4 regions of the Pediococcus acidilactici genome follow, and region 3 is predicted to be linked to each of the others. Evidence: riboswitches for the same ligand, from Rfam matches in the RefSeq annotation. Region 3 holds a riboswitch; each other region holds the start of a gene.
The links. A riboswitch is a leader RNA that binds a small molecule or an ion and turns the genes downstream of it on or off. The one in region 3 is predicted to bind thiamine pyrophosphate.
Positions count from the first base shown of each region.

Region 1 (3,207 bases), 620 kb from region 3:
TTAGGAATCGGGAACGCCGTGCGGGTGGTTAACTGGTAACGTGCAAAAATCGGTTGTGGATCGGTAATTAAGCTAACTTGTTGGTGATCAAGCTGGTATAAGTGATCGCAAATTTCCGCATAGTCGTTGAGATCGTGGTCGGCAATTAAAATCGTCTTGCCTTCTTGTGCCTGCAGCTTTTTTAAAAGCTTGATGAGGGCTTTGCGAGATTTTAGGTCAACGTTGGCAAATGGCTCATCAAGTAAAATTAAGTCACTGCCGGTTGCCAGAGTAATCGCGAGGGCGACTTTTTGCAGTTCTCCGCCAGAAAGGGTGGCGAGTTGCCGGTGACGCAAGTGAGCAATCCCCACTTGACTAAGCGCTTGGGTAATTAAATCGTCAATTTCATCAGCGGGAATAGCCAAGTTTTCCAAGGTGAAGATGAATTCCTTTTCGACTTGGTCCATGGCAAATTGTTCTCGTGGATTTTGAAAGAGCAACGCCAATTTTTGGGTCAGCTCTGCGGGTTGCCAGGCGGTAACGTCCTTCCCTTCCAATTTGATGGTTCCTTGGATAATTGTTCCCGCAAAGTGAGGGTACAGTCCTGCGATAATCCGTAGCAGAGTGGACTTTCCGCCACCAGACGGACCGTACAAAACGTTGAAACTACCAGCCGTTAGGTGAAAGTTAAGTTGTTTGAGAATCGGCTGAGTTGCCTGCCGATATTTGAAAGTTAAATTGTTAATTGTGACTTTTTCCATAATTGGATGCCTACTTCCGCCGCATAATGCCCGAACGCTCTACCAGCCGGTTGATCCAGGCAACTAAAACGCCACAGAAGAAACCAATTGAAATAAACCGAGCGATAAACAAAACGATTAGAAAGCTTGGACGGTAAGCGGCATAGCCTTCTTGGGCAAGGCTCCAGCCGAAGGTAATGATGGTGCTAGTGACGGTCGACAAAAATAAGGCCAGTTTGTCGTAATGGCGGTAGCCAGTGAAGGTGAAACCAAGCTCGCTCCCAATTCCTTGAATGAGCCCGGAAAGAATTGCACCAGCGCCAAACTGACCGCCTAGGAGCATTTCAACCAGACCACCCAGAGTTTCCGCGATGATACTGGATCCAATTTTGCGGGTGAGCATGATGCCTAAAGGACCGGCAATCATCCATAGGCCAAGTAACAGGTCATTAGCTAGCGGACCGAGACCAATTGCGGCCAACCCCGCCGTTAGAAAACTATACGATAAATTAGTGGCGAAAAAAATCACCCCACAAAAAATCGCGATTAACACAATAAAGACTACGTCTCGTAACGAGTAATTCCAGTTTGCTTTTTTAGTATTCATAACTAAAAAACCTCCTCAGTAAATTAATAAATTTACTTAGAAACAAGAAGCCAGAAAAATAGCCAGCTTTTCGGCAACGAAAAACTGGCTGTTATTATCCAATATCTCCCTACGCTAATACTAATTAGACCAGGTTCAATGGGTATTATCTCAGCCAAAACGGCACCCCAGCATTGTTGTTTTTAAGTTTTTACTATGAAGCAATCGTAGCATTTTGTAATCGGCTTGTAAAGCGGTTACTTGGCTGCAAATGGTCTACCTAAAAATTATGGGAACAGATTGGTAAGGTCACGTTATTCTTAACGTTAGATATGACAAGGGACCCAACCGAAAAAATAACAGGGGTAATAGGATGATTTGTGAAAATGATTGCAAATTGGTACTGGTAGGTTTATGCTTAAGTTGATAGGGAATGCGCCGAATAAAATAGGTTTAGGAGGCCAATGAAATGAGTAGACTAGACGGAAAAGTTGCGATTATTACTGGTGGAGTAAAAGGTTTTGGGTTAGCCTGTGCCAAACTTTTTGTTCGAGAAGGTGCAAAAGTGGTGATCACAGACGTTGATGTTGCTGGCGCAAGTGAAGCCTTGCAGGAAATTGGCGAAGATAAGGCCGTTTTCGTCAAACAAGACGTTGCGGTGGAAGACAATTGGGAACCCATTTTTAGGACGGCAATTGATAAATTCGAAAAAGTGGATATTTTGGTTAATAATGCGGGAATTTTAGCCTTTGACGATGCTGAAAATATTGAACTTGACGAATGGCACAAGATTTTGTCGGTTAACCTGGACGGCATCATGTTAGGAGTGAAGTATGGCATTCGACACATGAAGGAAAAGGGTGGTTCGATTATCAACATGGCTTCGATAGCGGGCCTGATTGGGATTTCTAACCTGTACGCGTATAACGCCTCAAAAGGTGGGGTGCGTTTACTTACTAAATCAGCAGCCTTGTACTGTGCGGAGAAACATTATCCAATCCGGATTAATTCGGTACATCCGGGATACGCCCACACCCCAATGGTGGATGCGTATCCTGAAATGCGGGCGGACTTGGAGAAACTACACCCAGTTGGCCGCCTAGGCACCGCGGAAGAAATTGCCAACATGGTGTTGTACCTAGCTTCCGATGAATCCTCCTTCTCGACTGGCTCCGAATTTGTGGTGGACGGCGGATACACGGCACAATAGGTTTAGCACGCTACTCAATTTAATAATGGATTAATAAAACTGGTTCAAATAGGAGGGTAAGCCTATTTGGACCAGTTTTTTTGTGAAATACTAGTTTGAATGGTTATTTGAAGAATGGAAATTTGCTTGGCGGGAACGCAGGGAAACGTTAATCTTTCTAGCCGTTAACCACCAGTAGAAGTAAAGGGCTAACCAAACAACAGGATAGATAATCAAGTACCCCCAGATGAAGCTAGCTACAATACTAGGAGCGGCAAAGTGCCAGTTAAAAACAAATGAAGTTCCGGCAATAATTAGAAAAGTACCCACAAAGTGAAGAAAAATTTTGCCTAAAAAGGGGATTTTTAAAAATTGATGACTTTGTAGTTCGGTAAGGGTAATTGTTAGAAGTCCAATTAGAGCAAACATCAAGAAGAGCTGCAAGGCGTGTTGAGGAGTAGGACTAATTGTGGTAAACCCGCATGCAATGGTTGCTAAATAAAAGGTCGAACCGGCCATCACGTGGTAGACAATGTACCGCAAAAACTTTTTTATCGCGTTCATAATTGGATACCTCACAATCCTAAATGGTGTTTTAAGTCGGGCAGATATTTTCGGCTAATGATTAGTTTTAGATTATTTTGCATGCGAGCAACCATATTACCGGAAAAAGAGGGTTCAAGTAGTTTTAGATAATCCAAGTTAAGGGCGGC
Region 1 is NZ_CP066046.1:1,281,942-1,285,148, reverse strand. It holds gene I6H64_RS06470 (ABC transporter ATP-binding protein) at 1-740, opposite strand, end outside; gene I6H64_RS06465 (ECF transporter S component) at 751-1,326, opposite strand; TPP riboswitch at 1,415-1,506, opposite strand; gene I6H64_RS06460 (glucose 1-dehydrogenase) at 1,775-2,515, shown strand; gene I6H64_RS06455 (DUF3021 domain-containing protein) at 2,606-3,058, opposite strand; gene I6H64_RS06450 (LytTR family DNA-binding domain-containing protein) at 3,070-3,207, opposite strand, start outside.
Region 1: it holds a riboswitch for thiamine pyrophosphate, as region 3 does, so the genes downstream of both, I6H64_RS06465 (ECF transporter S component) here and thiS (sulfur carrier protein ThiS) in region 3, are expected to answer to the same signal.

Region 2 (3,207 bases), 580 kb from region 3:
AGGTCGTTTACCAAGTTTTGGTTACCCAGTTTTTTTGTGGCTTGATTTATGAGCAGTCAATTGTGGAGATTGCATAAGATGTGTCAACTAAGATGGTGAATTTGGCTTTATAAAAGCGTGTCGAGAGTGCAATATAAGGGATTTGAAGTTCCTTTTACCCTGGAAAAGATTTTTAAAGAGCATCATTGCACCGGGCAACGAGTCTGACCGGCACCACCTACGCAGACCATCAACGATTACCGATATTTTTATTTGTGTAAGCGTTTTTGTGGAACGCAATTTTCCACCATGTTATCTTATAGACATAAGGAGGGATGTGTTATGGTAAAGTCGAGGAACCGAATTTTACATTATATTTTAGTAGCTGTTAGTGTTGTAATTGTTGTATTAGGTTTTAGCGTTATCAAGGCTTCCGCGCACGGATACGTTACTAATCCTGGAGGCCGGGCTTATTTAGGAAGTAGCGAGTTTCCTGGTAAACCATTGAACGAAAATATTGGACCAGTAATGTACGAACCGCAAAGTATCGAAGCGCCGAAAAATACCTTTATCGATGGTAAAATTGCGAGCGCGGGGCTTGCTAAGTTTTCTCAATTAGACGAGCAAACTGCCGATCGTTGGTACAAGACGCCGATTAAGAGTGGTGCCTTTGATATTACCTGGCACCTAACCGCTCCACACAGTACCAGTACGTGGGATTACTACATTACCAAACCAGGCTGGGACCCGAATAAACCGTTAAAATTCAGTGATTTCAAGAAAATTGCTAGTTTTGACGACCACGGGGCAACCCCAGGAACCGAAGTAACGCACAAAATTAACATTCCGGACCAAAAGGGATACCACGTGATCCTAAGCGTATGGAATATTGCTAATACGGCAAATGCCTTTTACCAAGTTTCAGATGTTAATATTCAATAATTCACGGAAGAAGTTACAAACAGTGGGACCAAAGTCGGATAGTTTGTGAGCATTAATAAAACCCCATTAATCATGGTTTAGATGATTGGTGGGGTTTTAGTTATGTTGAAATAAACCAGTTTTCTTAGTGCGGTTGATGCTAAAGTCCTAAATGTTTTTAACCGTTTTTTATTCGGCGGGCTTGAGCACCACTAAAAAAAAGCTTCATTAAAATGTATGTAGAAAATTGAAATGAATGAAGACTCAGGATGTAGAACTGTTTTTAGTTAGTTTCCAGATACGTGATTAGGCCAAACAAAAAACCGCAATTTGCGGTTTTTTAATTATTCGTGATCTTTATCGTCTTTCTTGTCTAACTTGTCTTTTAATTCTTCCATTGCGCCGGCAGCGGAATCCTTTACGTCAGCAAGTTTGTCTTTAACTTTGCCCGCCATGTTTTGTGCTTTGCCTTTGCTTTCTTCCTTCTTGTCGCCAGTTAATTTACCAGCACCTTCGTGTACTTTACCTGCAACTTTGTCCTTAGTGTTTTCCATTCTGTCTTTATCCATAAATATTATCCCCCTTTGAATATTTTTGGTACATCTTTATTTTAGCAGGGGTCGCCCTTAAAAGTGAATTTATATGCTCACGGACTTGTGTAAGGGGGTTAAAAGGCGTATTATGAAACCGAATTCATATTCAAATAAAATAATATCTACACTAGGGGTGTTCTTAGAAGAACTGAGATGCGCTTGTGCAGCGTGATCCCTTTGAACCTGTAAGTTGATACTTGCGAAGGAAAGTGTTTATTGGGCGAAAACCATCCTTCTCAAGGGTGGTTTTTTTGTTGGTTGCCGATGGAGGATGTTAGTAAACGCGGTCGTCAATCTGCAGCGATGGTTCGCTGGTAGAGACCGCCTTCGGTACATCGCTTGGTGGAGATATGAATGAGGAGCTGATCAAATGGATTTACAAGGAATTAAGCGAATTCGAGAGGTTAACCCGGTGGTAGTTAACTACGCCAATTTTGTGACCCCGTTTTTAGTGGCAAACGGGTTAAACGCGGTGGGGGCTTCCCCAATTATGAGTGAAGAGGAAAGCGAAGCCGAAGAACTGGTCCGCTTGGCGTCCGCGGTGACTATTAACCTTGGAGCGGTACGTCGAGAAGGCTGGGCAGACATCGAAACGCTGTGCCAAGCGGCGAACGACCAACAAAAACCGCTCGTTTTGGATCCGGTAGCGGTCGGAGCAACCCAGTACCGCCAGCAATTAAACTTCCGGTTGTTGAAAAAGTATCACTTCGACATAATTCGTGGTAATTTAGGCGAGATTGCCGTATTAGCTGGGATTGATTGGCAAACTCGTGGAATTGACGCGGGAAACGGCGACGGGGATGCACATCAAGTGGTGAAAGCTTGCGCACAAAAGTACCATAACGTGGTGATTGCGAGTGGGGCAACCGACTACGTTAGTGACGGAACCCGGGTGGTCGAGATTCACAACCAAACCCGGCTTTTGCCGGCGGTGGTGGGCTCGGGAGATTTACTTTCGAGTTTAGCAGCCGCATTTTGTGCGATCGGACCAACGCCGTTGCAGGCGGCAATTAACGCAAGTTTGACCTTGTCGTGCGCCGGTGAACGGATTGCCGAAAAATTGCACGACCAGTATTTGCCAGGGAGTTTTTTGAACGGGCTGATGGATGAATTGGCAAACATCACGGTTGTCCAAGTTGAAGAAAGAATGAAAGTTGAGGAATGATTAACATGGATACAAAAAAGCCAGCGCAAGTTTTAACGATTGCCGGAACGGATAGCGGCGGCGGAGCTGGAATCCAAGCGGATTTGAAAACGATGCAGGAACGCCGGGTTTTTGGAACCTGCGTGGTGGTCGCGGTGACCGCTCAAAATACGCTGGGGGTGACCGACGTGGCGGTGATGCCACGCCACATTATCGACCATCAGTTTGCGGCGTTGGCCGAAGATTTAGATATTAAAGCTGCAAAAACGGGGATGTTGGCTAATTCGGCAGTTGTTGACGCGGTTGTGGAAAACTATCAAAAGTATGATTTTGGACCTTTAGTGGTGGATCCGGTGATGATTGCAAAGGGCGGTGCGAAACTACTGAGCGACGAAGCCATTGAAGCGGTGCGGACCCGGTTGTTGCCACTGGCTTACCTAATTACCCCGAACCTCCCTGAAGCTGAAAAATTAGCGGGGATGCCAATTAAAAATAACGCAGATGCCAAAGTGGCTGCTGCCCGGTTGCAGGAACTGGGCGCACAAAACGTCTTGATTAAGGGTGGTCATT
Region 2 is NZ_CP066046.1:1,239,083-1,242,289, reverse strand. It holds gene I6H64_RS06250 (lytic polysaccharide monooxygenase auxiliary activity family 9 protein) at 322-921, shown strand; gene I6H64_RS06245 (CsbD family protein) at 1,245-1,469, opposite strand; TPP riboswitch at 1,613-1,718, shown strand; gene thiM (hydroxyethylthiazole kinase) at 1,864-2,658, shown strand; gene thiD (bifunctional hydroxymethylpyrimidine kinase/phosphomethylpyrimidine kinase) at 2,655-3,207, shown strand, end outside.
Region 2: it holds a riboswitch for thiamine pyrophosphate, as region 3 does, so the genes downstream of both, thiM (hydroxyethylthiazole kinase) here and thiS (sulfur carrier protein ThiS) in region 3, are expected to answer to the same signal.

Region 3 (3,207 bases):
GTTTAAGTCAGGAAGCATGTATGGAAGAACAATGAACCCTTCTTCAGCAAGAATTTTAGTTGCCTTTACCGTTTCTTGGTTGTCAGGCAGCAGATACTTTTTATCAGGAATTACTTCTAATTTAATGAAATTGCTACCGCTAAGTTCACGAGCTAAGTGGGCAGTTCGAACGGCTTCTTCTGCATTAGTCGACCCGGAGGTGTTTGGCAAAATGGTTACGTGTTCGGGCAGATAATTTAGGATGTCTTCCGTAGTCTCCGTAGTTCGCCGAAGGGCCATGGTAATAATCTCGGCATGGGCATTTTTTACAGCCGCCTTGATTAAGTTATAATCATATTTTCCTGAACCTAAAATAAAACGTGAGTTAAATTGCTGGCCTTTGATGGTTAAGTAATCGTTATTAGATGTCATTGGTTTAGTTCCTTTCTTAATTTAATCGGCTTGGTTACCCAAGATTAAGCGAACAATTTGGTTGGCCTGGTGCCCGGCTGCCACCATGACGCGTGGCGCCATTAACCCTTCTTGCCCACTAGAGACTCCATCGCCGGCGACGTAAACGTGTTGGTTAATTTGCTTAGTTTTAATCTGGTTTGCGGGATGAATTCCGGCCATTCCACTAGCCATCACTAACGGCTTTTGAGGAAATAGGCGACTGCATTCACGTAAAAGCAAGGCTTTAGCTGCCGGGTCGTCAAAAGCTTCGCAAATTACGTCGGCATCCGCAAATAAGTCCGCAACGTTAGCTGCATTAACCGTCACTTGTAAAGGCGTCACGGAAATGAAGGGGTTGAATTCCTCAATATTTTGCTTAAGGGCGACTACTTTAGCCATTCCAATCTGGTTTAATTTATACTGTTGGCGATTTAAGTTACTTAATTCCACTTGATCAAAATCAACCAAGGTTAGATGACCAATCCCGATCCGTGCTAAGGCAATTGCAATGTTAGAGCCCAAACCACCAGCACCCGCGATGGTAACTTTTGACGAGCTTAAAGGTAGCGCAGAATGAGCTACGTTTCGACTAGTCATCTGAGTTTGCAGGTCGGTAATGGAATGTCCATAAAGTTGGAGTTGTTTTTCTTTAAAATTACTCATTTAACCTCCTCCCACGAATGCAATTATTTCTAAATGGTCTGCTGGTTGAATAATGGTAGTGTTCATTTGTTGGCTGGTAATAATTTCGCCGTTTAATTCAACCGCGAGATTGTCAATTTTAGTGTATTTAGTCTTCAAGAAGGCTAATAAATTTTGAGCATCCGCTGCTTGATTTTCTTCTCCGTTAACGATTGCCATGCAAAAACCCCCTTTCTTATGGATACAACCAAAGAAAGGGGGTACGCAATTATGGGTGGCGTAATTCACTAAAAGTGAGTTACAGAATTATGCGATTGCGGTATTCGGTCTTCCTTCGGTAGTACGAACTACATCAGGTTCAATGGGTATGATCTCAGCCAAAAATGGCACCCCAGACGAACTTTAAAGTTTTGATTTATGTGGTAAAATTATTACCACATATATTGTAAACGCTATCATAAAGAAAGTCAAAATTAAATTGAGGTGGATCAAATGTTAGAAAAGCCATTACTTTACCTCGTCACGGACCGGTTAGGGCTAAATCAACAACAATTTTTAGAAAGGATTGAGTTGGCTTGCCAAGGAGGGGTTGATTTACTACAGCTACGGGAAAAAGAAATCAGCAGTGCTGAATACTATAAATTGGCGGGTCATGTAAAAAAGATTACCGACCGTTACCAAGTCCCGTTAATAATCGATGACCAGGTAGCGATTGCGCAAGCTGTCGATGCTGCGGGTGTTCATCTTGGACAAGCTGATTTACCAGTGGCGGTAGCACGGCGAATTTTAGGACCCAACAAGATTATTGGAGCGACTACTAAAACAGTTGCGCAAGCACAATGCGCGGTTGAAGAAGGGGCTAACTATTTGGGAGTGGGAGCAATTTTTCCCACTACAACCCACGTTAAAACCGTGCACACTAGTGTTGCAATGCTAAAACGAATTAAGCAGGAAGCAAAAATAACGGTTTTTGCAATTGGCGGGCTAAATGCGGAAAATCTATCCGTTTTGCGGAATACGAATGTCGACGGAGTTGCAGTAGTTTCGGCAATCATGAAGGCTACGCAACCGCAGCAAGCAGCTCAGCAATTAAAATCTACAGTTATAGATGTTCTTAGTTAAGCTGGGGATTGCTTTGATGGCTAGTAATTTTTTCTGGACCCGATTAACGGAGGAGATAATAATGGAAAAACTTTATCGCGTGTTAAGCTATGGCAATCAATATTTAAAAATTGACGTTGGCAAACCAACTTTCTTTGCTCATGGTGTGGAAGTAAAAGCTAAGGTTAATAAGGAAACTGGTGAAGTGACTCTTTTTATTTCTCAGGAGGATTTGAAAAAATTAGGGTGAACGTTACATAAACTTAATTAAATATTTTGTAAAAGTCCTTGGTTACTTGTGAGCTAGAAAGTAATCAAGGACTTTTTTGCAAGCGTGAGGATCTTTTTTAAGCTAATTAGGAACTAAAACGGACTATTCAGGAATAGTTAATTTACTTAGTTATTTAGCTCTTGCAAGATAGAAGCAAGGAGGACGGTAAAAATGTTTAAAATTACGAAAATGTGTTCAAAACAAGTGGGTTCAAAAAGGCTTGTAGGTACTTTAACCATTATTTTAGGTGCAGCTTTAATAATTACTACAGTGATTTTACATGGGTTAGTTAAGGAAAATAAATTGATGGAATTGCTTCCGGATTCCTTTATAAACGTCCCGAAGCTAGTCCAATATTGGGCCGTCTATTATTATTTTTTTAGTTTGTTTATACGAGCGGGAGTTTTATTACTGCAAGGATTTTTAGCATTTCAAATCATCGCTAGGAGCAGGCAAACGCAACGACTCAGCCAAATTGCAACCTTCCCTTTTTCTAGAAGAAGTATTTTAACCGGGATGTTTTTAATGATCTGCATTTTTTCGGGCATGATTTTATTACTACTTCACGGCTCGATTGTGGCGTTAACGTATTTAAAGTTTAAGCAGTTTTTACCAGGTACGTATCAAGTTTTTTTAGTGAAAGATTGGTTACTTGATTTACTGTACGGATTTATTGCATTAATTCCAGCTTCAATTGCCTTATTAATCCCTAAGGTTAGTTACGTAGTTGGTTCTGCGGTATTGATGATTATTATCCTTTG
Region 3 is NZ_CP066046.1:657,851-661,057, forward strand. It holds gene I6H64_RS03265 (thiazole synthase) at 1-411, opposite strand, end outside; gene thiF (sulfur carrier protein ThiS adenylyltransferase ThiF) at 433-1,095, opposite strand; gene thiS (sulfur carrier protein ThiS) at 1,096-1,293, opposite strand; TPP riboswitch at 1,387-1,478, opposite strand; gene thiE (thiamine phosphate synthase) at 1,567-2,196, shown strand; gene I6H64_RS03285 (hypothetical protein) at 2,258-2,425, shown strand; gene I6H64_RS03290 (hypothetical protein) at 2,618-3,207, shown strand, end outside.

Region 4 (3,207 bases), 330 kb from region 3:
CAATTGATTTCTTAAACAACACGTTCTACAACATGTTGACTAAGGAACAACGTAACGGTGCACCTCAAGTAATTTTTGCTGGTAACTCAATTAGTTCCACATACCTTGCAGACGTTTTGAACTTGATTGGTGACCGTGACTTCTCGATCAACGTAATTTCTAAGTCGGGTACAACTACCGAACCCGCAATTGCTTTCCGCGTTTTGAAGGAAAAATTGATTGCAAAATATGGTGAAGAAGAAGCTAAGAAACGGATCTACGCTACAACTGACCGTGCAAAAGGTGCTTTGAAGACTGAAGCAGATGCTGAAGGCTACGAAGAATTTGTTGTGCCTGATGACATCGGGGGACGTTTCTCAGTACTTTCTGCAGTTGGTTTACTTCCAATTGCCGTAGCTGGTGGCGACATCGATCAATTAATGAAGGGTGCCGAAGACGCAAGCAAGGAATACACAGATGCTGACGTTAATAAAAACGACGCATACAAGTATGCCGCATTGCGGAACATCCTTTACCGGAAGGGTTACACTACCGAATTGCTTGAAAACTACGAACCAACGTTACAATACTTTGGCGAATGGTGGAAGCAATTGATGGGTGAATCCGAAGGTAAGGACCAAAAGGGCATTTACCCTTCATCAGCAAACTTCTCAACTGATTTACACTCACTTGGACAATACATCCAAGAAGGTCGTCGCGACTTGATGGAAACTGTAATTAACGTTGAAAAGCCAAACCATGACATCGACATTCCTAAGGAAGCAGAAAACCTTGATGGTCTCCGTTACCTAGAAGGTCGGACAATGGACGAAGTTAATAAGAAAGCTTACCAAGGGGTTACCCTTGCACACAACGATGGTGGCGTTCCAGTAATGACGCTCAACATCCCTGACCAAACTGCTTACACGCTTGGTTACATGATTTACTTCTTTGAAGCAGCCGTTGCCGTTTCTGGTTACTTGAACGGAATCAACCCATTCAACCAACCAGGTGTTGAAGCATACAAGTCCAACATGTTTGCTTTACTTGGTAAACCAGGTTACGAAGACAAGACTGAAGAATTAAACGCTCGTTTAAAATAATTTTAAACTAGGCTAATATTTAAAAATCCTGATCGCAATTTAAAAATTGTGGTCAGGATTTTTTATTTACAGTTTTAATTTGCTAAACAGCTGTTGATATCGTAGAAAATGCGGACTTTTAAGCAGAATCTTAGTTAAAATGGTGCCCACTAAGCCGCCAAAAAGGGTCGCAGCGAGGAAACGCGGAGTGTAAATGAACCAATACAAGCCGTTACTACTGCCGGTGAATAAAATCATGATCGGATAGCTTAGCAGGGAGCCAATAATTCCGGTACCGATGATTTCCCCTAGCCAAGCGCCGCCGACCCGGTTAGTCCACCGGTAAAAGAGGGCGGAAAGAACGCCACCAAATACTGCGCCAGTTAAGGCGAGCGGGGGAATTCCCAGAATGAGCATCCGAATTATTCCGGTCATTAAAGTGATTGCGAATGCGTAAAAGGGGCCGACTAAACAGCCAATGATTACGTTTAGCACGCTCGACATGGGAGCCATTCCTTCAATCCGAAAAAGCGGGGAAGTAACTACGTCGATGGCAATCAGTAAAGCAGCGATGGCCAGTCGTAAAGTGGTTTTATTTTGCATGGTAATTCCTCCAAAATCAATTTTAGCTAGGGGTGCTGCTTAAAAAGCGGTCTCCCGCAAAGCAGGACACCGCTGGTTACATAAAATTAGTAAAAACACAATTATATGTAGCTTGGCTAATGCACTGCTCCCTGCGCTAATCCTAATTAGATCAGGTTCAATGGGTATGATCTCAGCCGCGTGGCACCCCAGCAATGTTAGTAGTTATTTGCTGACCAAGATACCACGTTTTTTAAACTTTGTAAATGGGGTTAACTTTATGAAGAATCGAATTCGTTAAAAAATGGGTTAAGCGTTTACATTTGGAGTCGTATAATGGTAATGAAGTGTAAAGCGGTTTGATAGACAAAGCTAATTTGGAGGAGGTTAGCGAAATGAAACAACTCGTTGCGATAGTGGGGACTAACGCACGGCATTCAACCAACCGGATGTTACTACAATATTTAAAGAAACGGTACGTACATCAAGCAGATATTGAAATTCTAGAAATTGCTGGTTTACCAATTTTTAAAAAGACAACAACTAGGGAAATTCCTCAACAAGCCCAGCAAATGGCAGAAAAAATTACCCAAGCAGACGGGGTGATTATCGGCACCCCAGAATATGACCATGCGGTGCCGGCCATTTTACTTAGCACATTAGCATGGCTTTCGTACGGCATCCATCCTTTTTTGGATAAACCGGTAATGATTACGGCTGCCTCTTACGGTAATTTGGGCGCCTCAAGAGCGCATGCCCAGCTCCGGCAAATTTTAGACGCACCGGAACTGAAGGCCCGGATTTTGCCTAGTTCTGAATTTTTGTTGGGGAATTCTTTACAAGCATTTGATGAACGCGGTGATTTAATTGATCAAACTAAGGTTGCCCAGCTAGATGGTTTGTTTGCCGATTTTTTGGCGTTTTTAGAGATTGCCCAGCAGTTAAACCATGCTCATCAAGCTAATGAAACCGAATTAAGGCAATTTGTGCAACAAAATGATGATAGTCCTCGAGAAGGGGTGTGATAGAATGAAACTCGTGGCAATTGCCGGATCGATTGGCGAACAATCATATAACCGAATGTTAGTGGAATATTTACGGCGACATTTTCAAAAAATCGTAACAATTGAAGTACTAGATCTGCGGGAAGTTCCCGTATTTAACGAGGATCAAGACCTAAGCGCATCCCCAGTTTTACAGGAGCTAAACCAAAAAATTAAGGCGGCAGACGGGGTGATTTTAGCCACCCCAGAACATAACCATACCATTCCCGCAGCTATGAAAAACCTCATTGAATGGTTTTCGTTTAAATTACACCCGTTTGATGGGAAACCGATCTGGGTGATTGGGGCGTCGTATTATAACCAAGGGACTTCCCGCGCCCAATTGCACCTGAAACAGATCCTAGAGGCACCGCACGTCAATGGGATCGTTATGCCGGGCAATGAGTTTTTGCTAAGTAATGCAAAAACAGCTTTCAATGAAGCCGGTGATTTACGGGATGCAAAAACAGTGGCTTTTCTTGAACAAATTTTGCAAAAGTTTCTTAAATTTGTGCGGGTGA
Region 4 is NZ_CP066046.1:325,394-328,600, forward strand. It holds gene I6H64_RS01615 (glucose-6-phosphate isomerase) at 1-1,082, shown strand, start outside; gene thiW (energy coupling factor transporter S component ThiW) at 1,149-1,664, opposite strand; TPP riboswitch at 1,776-1,865, opposite strand; gene I6H64_RS01625 (NADPH-dependent FMN reductase) at 2,039-2,668, shown strand; gene I6H64_RS01630 (NADPH-dependent FMN reductase) at 2,673-3,207, shown strand, end outside.
Region 4: it holds a riboswitch for thiamine pyrophosphate, as region 3 does, so the genes downstream of both, thiW (energy coupling factor transporter S component ThiW) here and thiS (sulfur carrier protein ThiS) in region 3, are expected to answer to the same signal.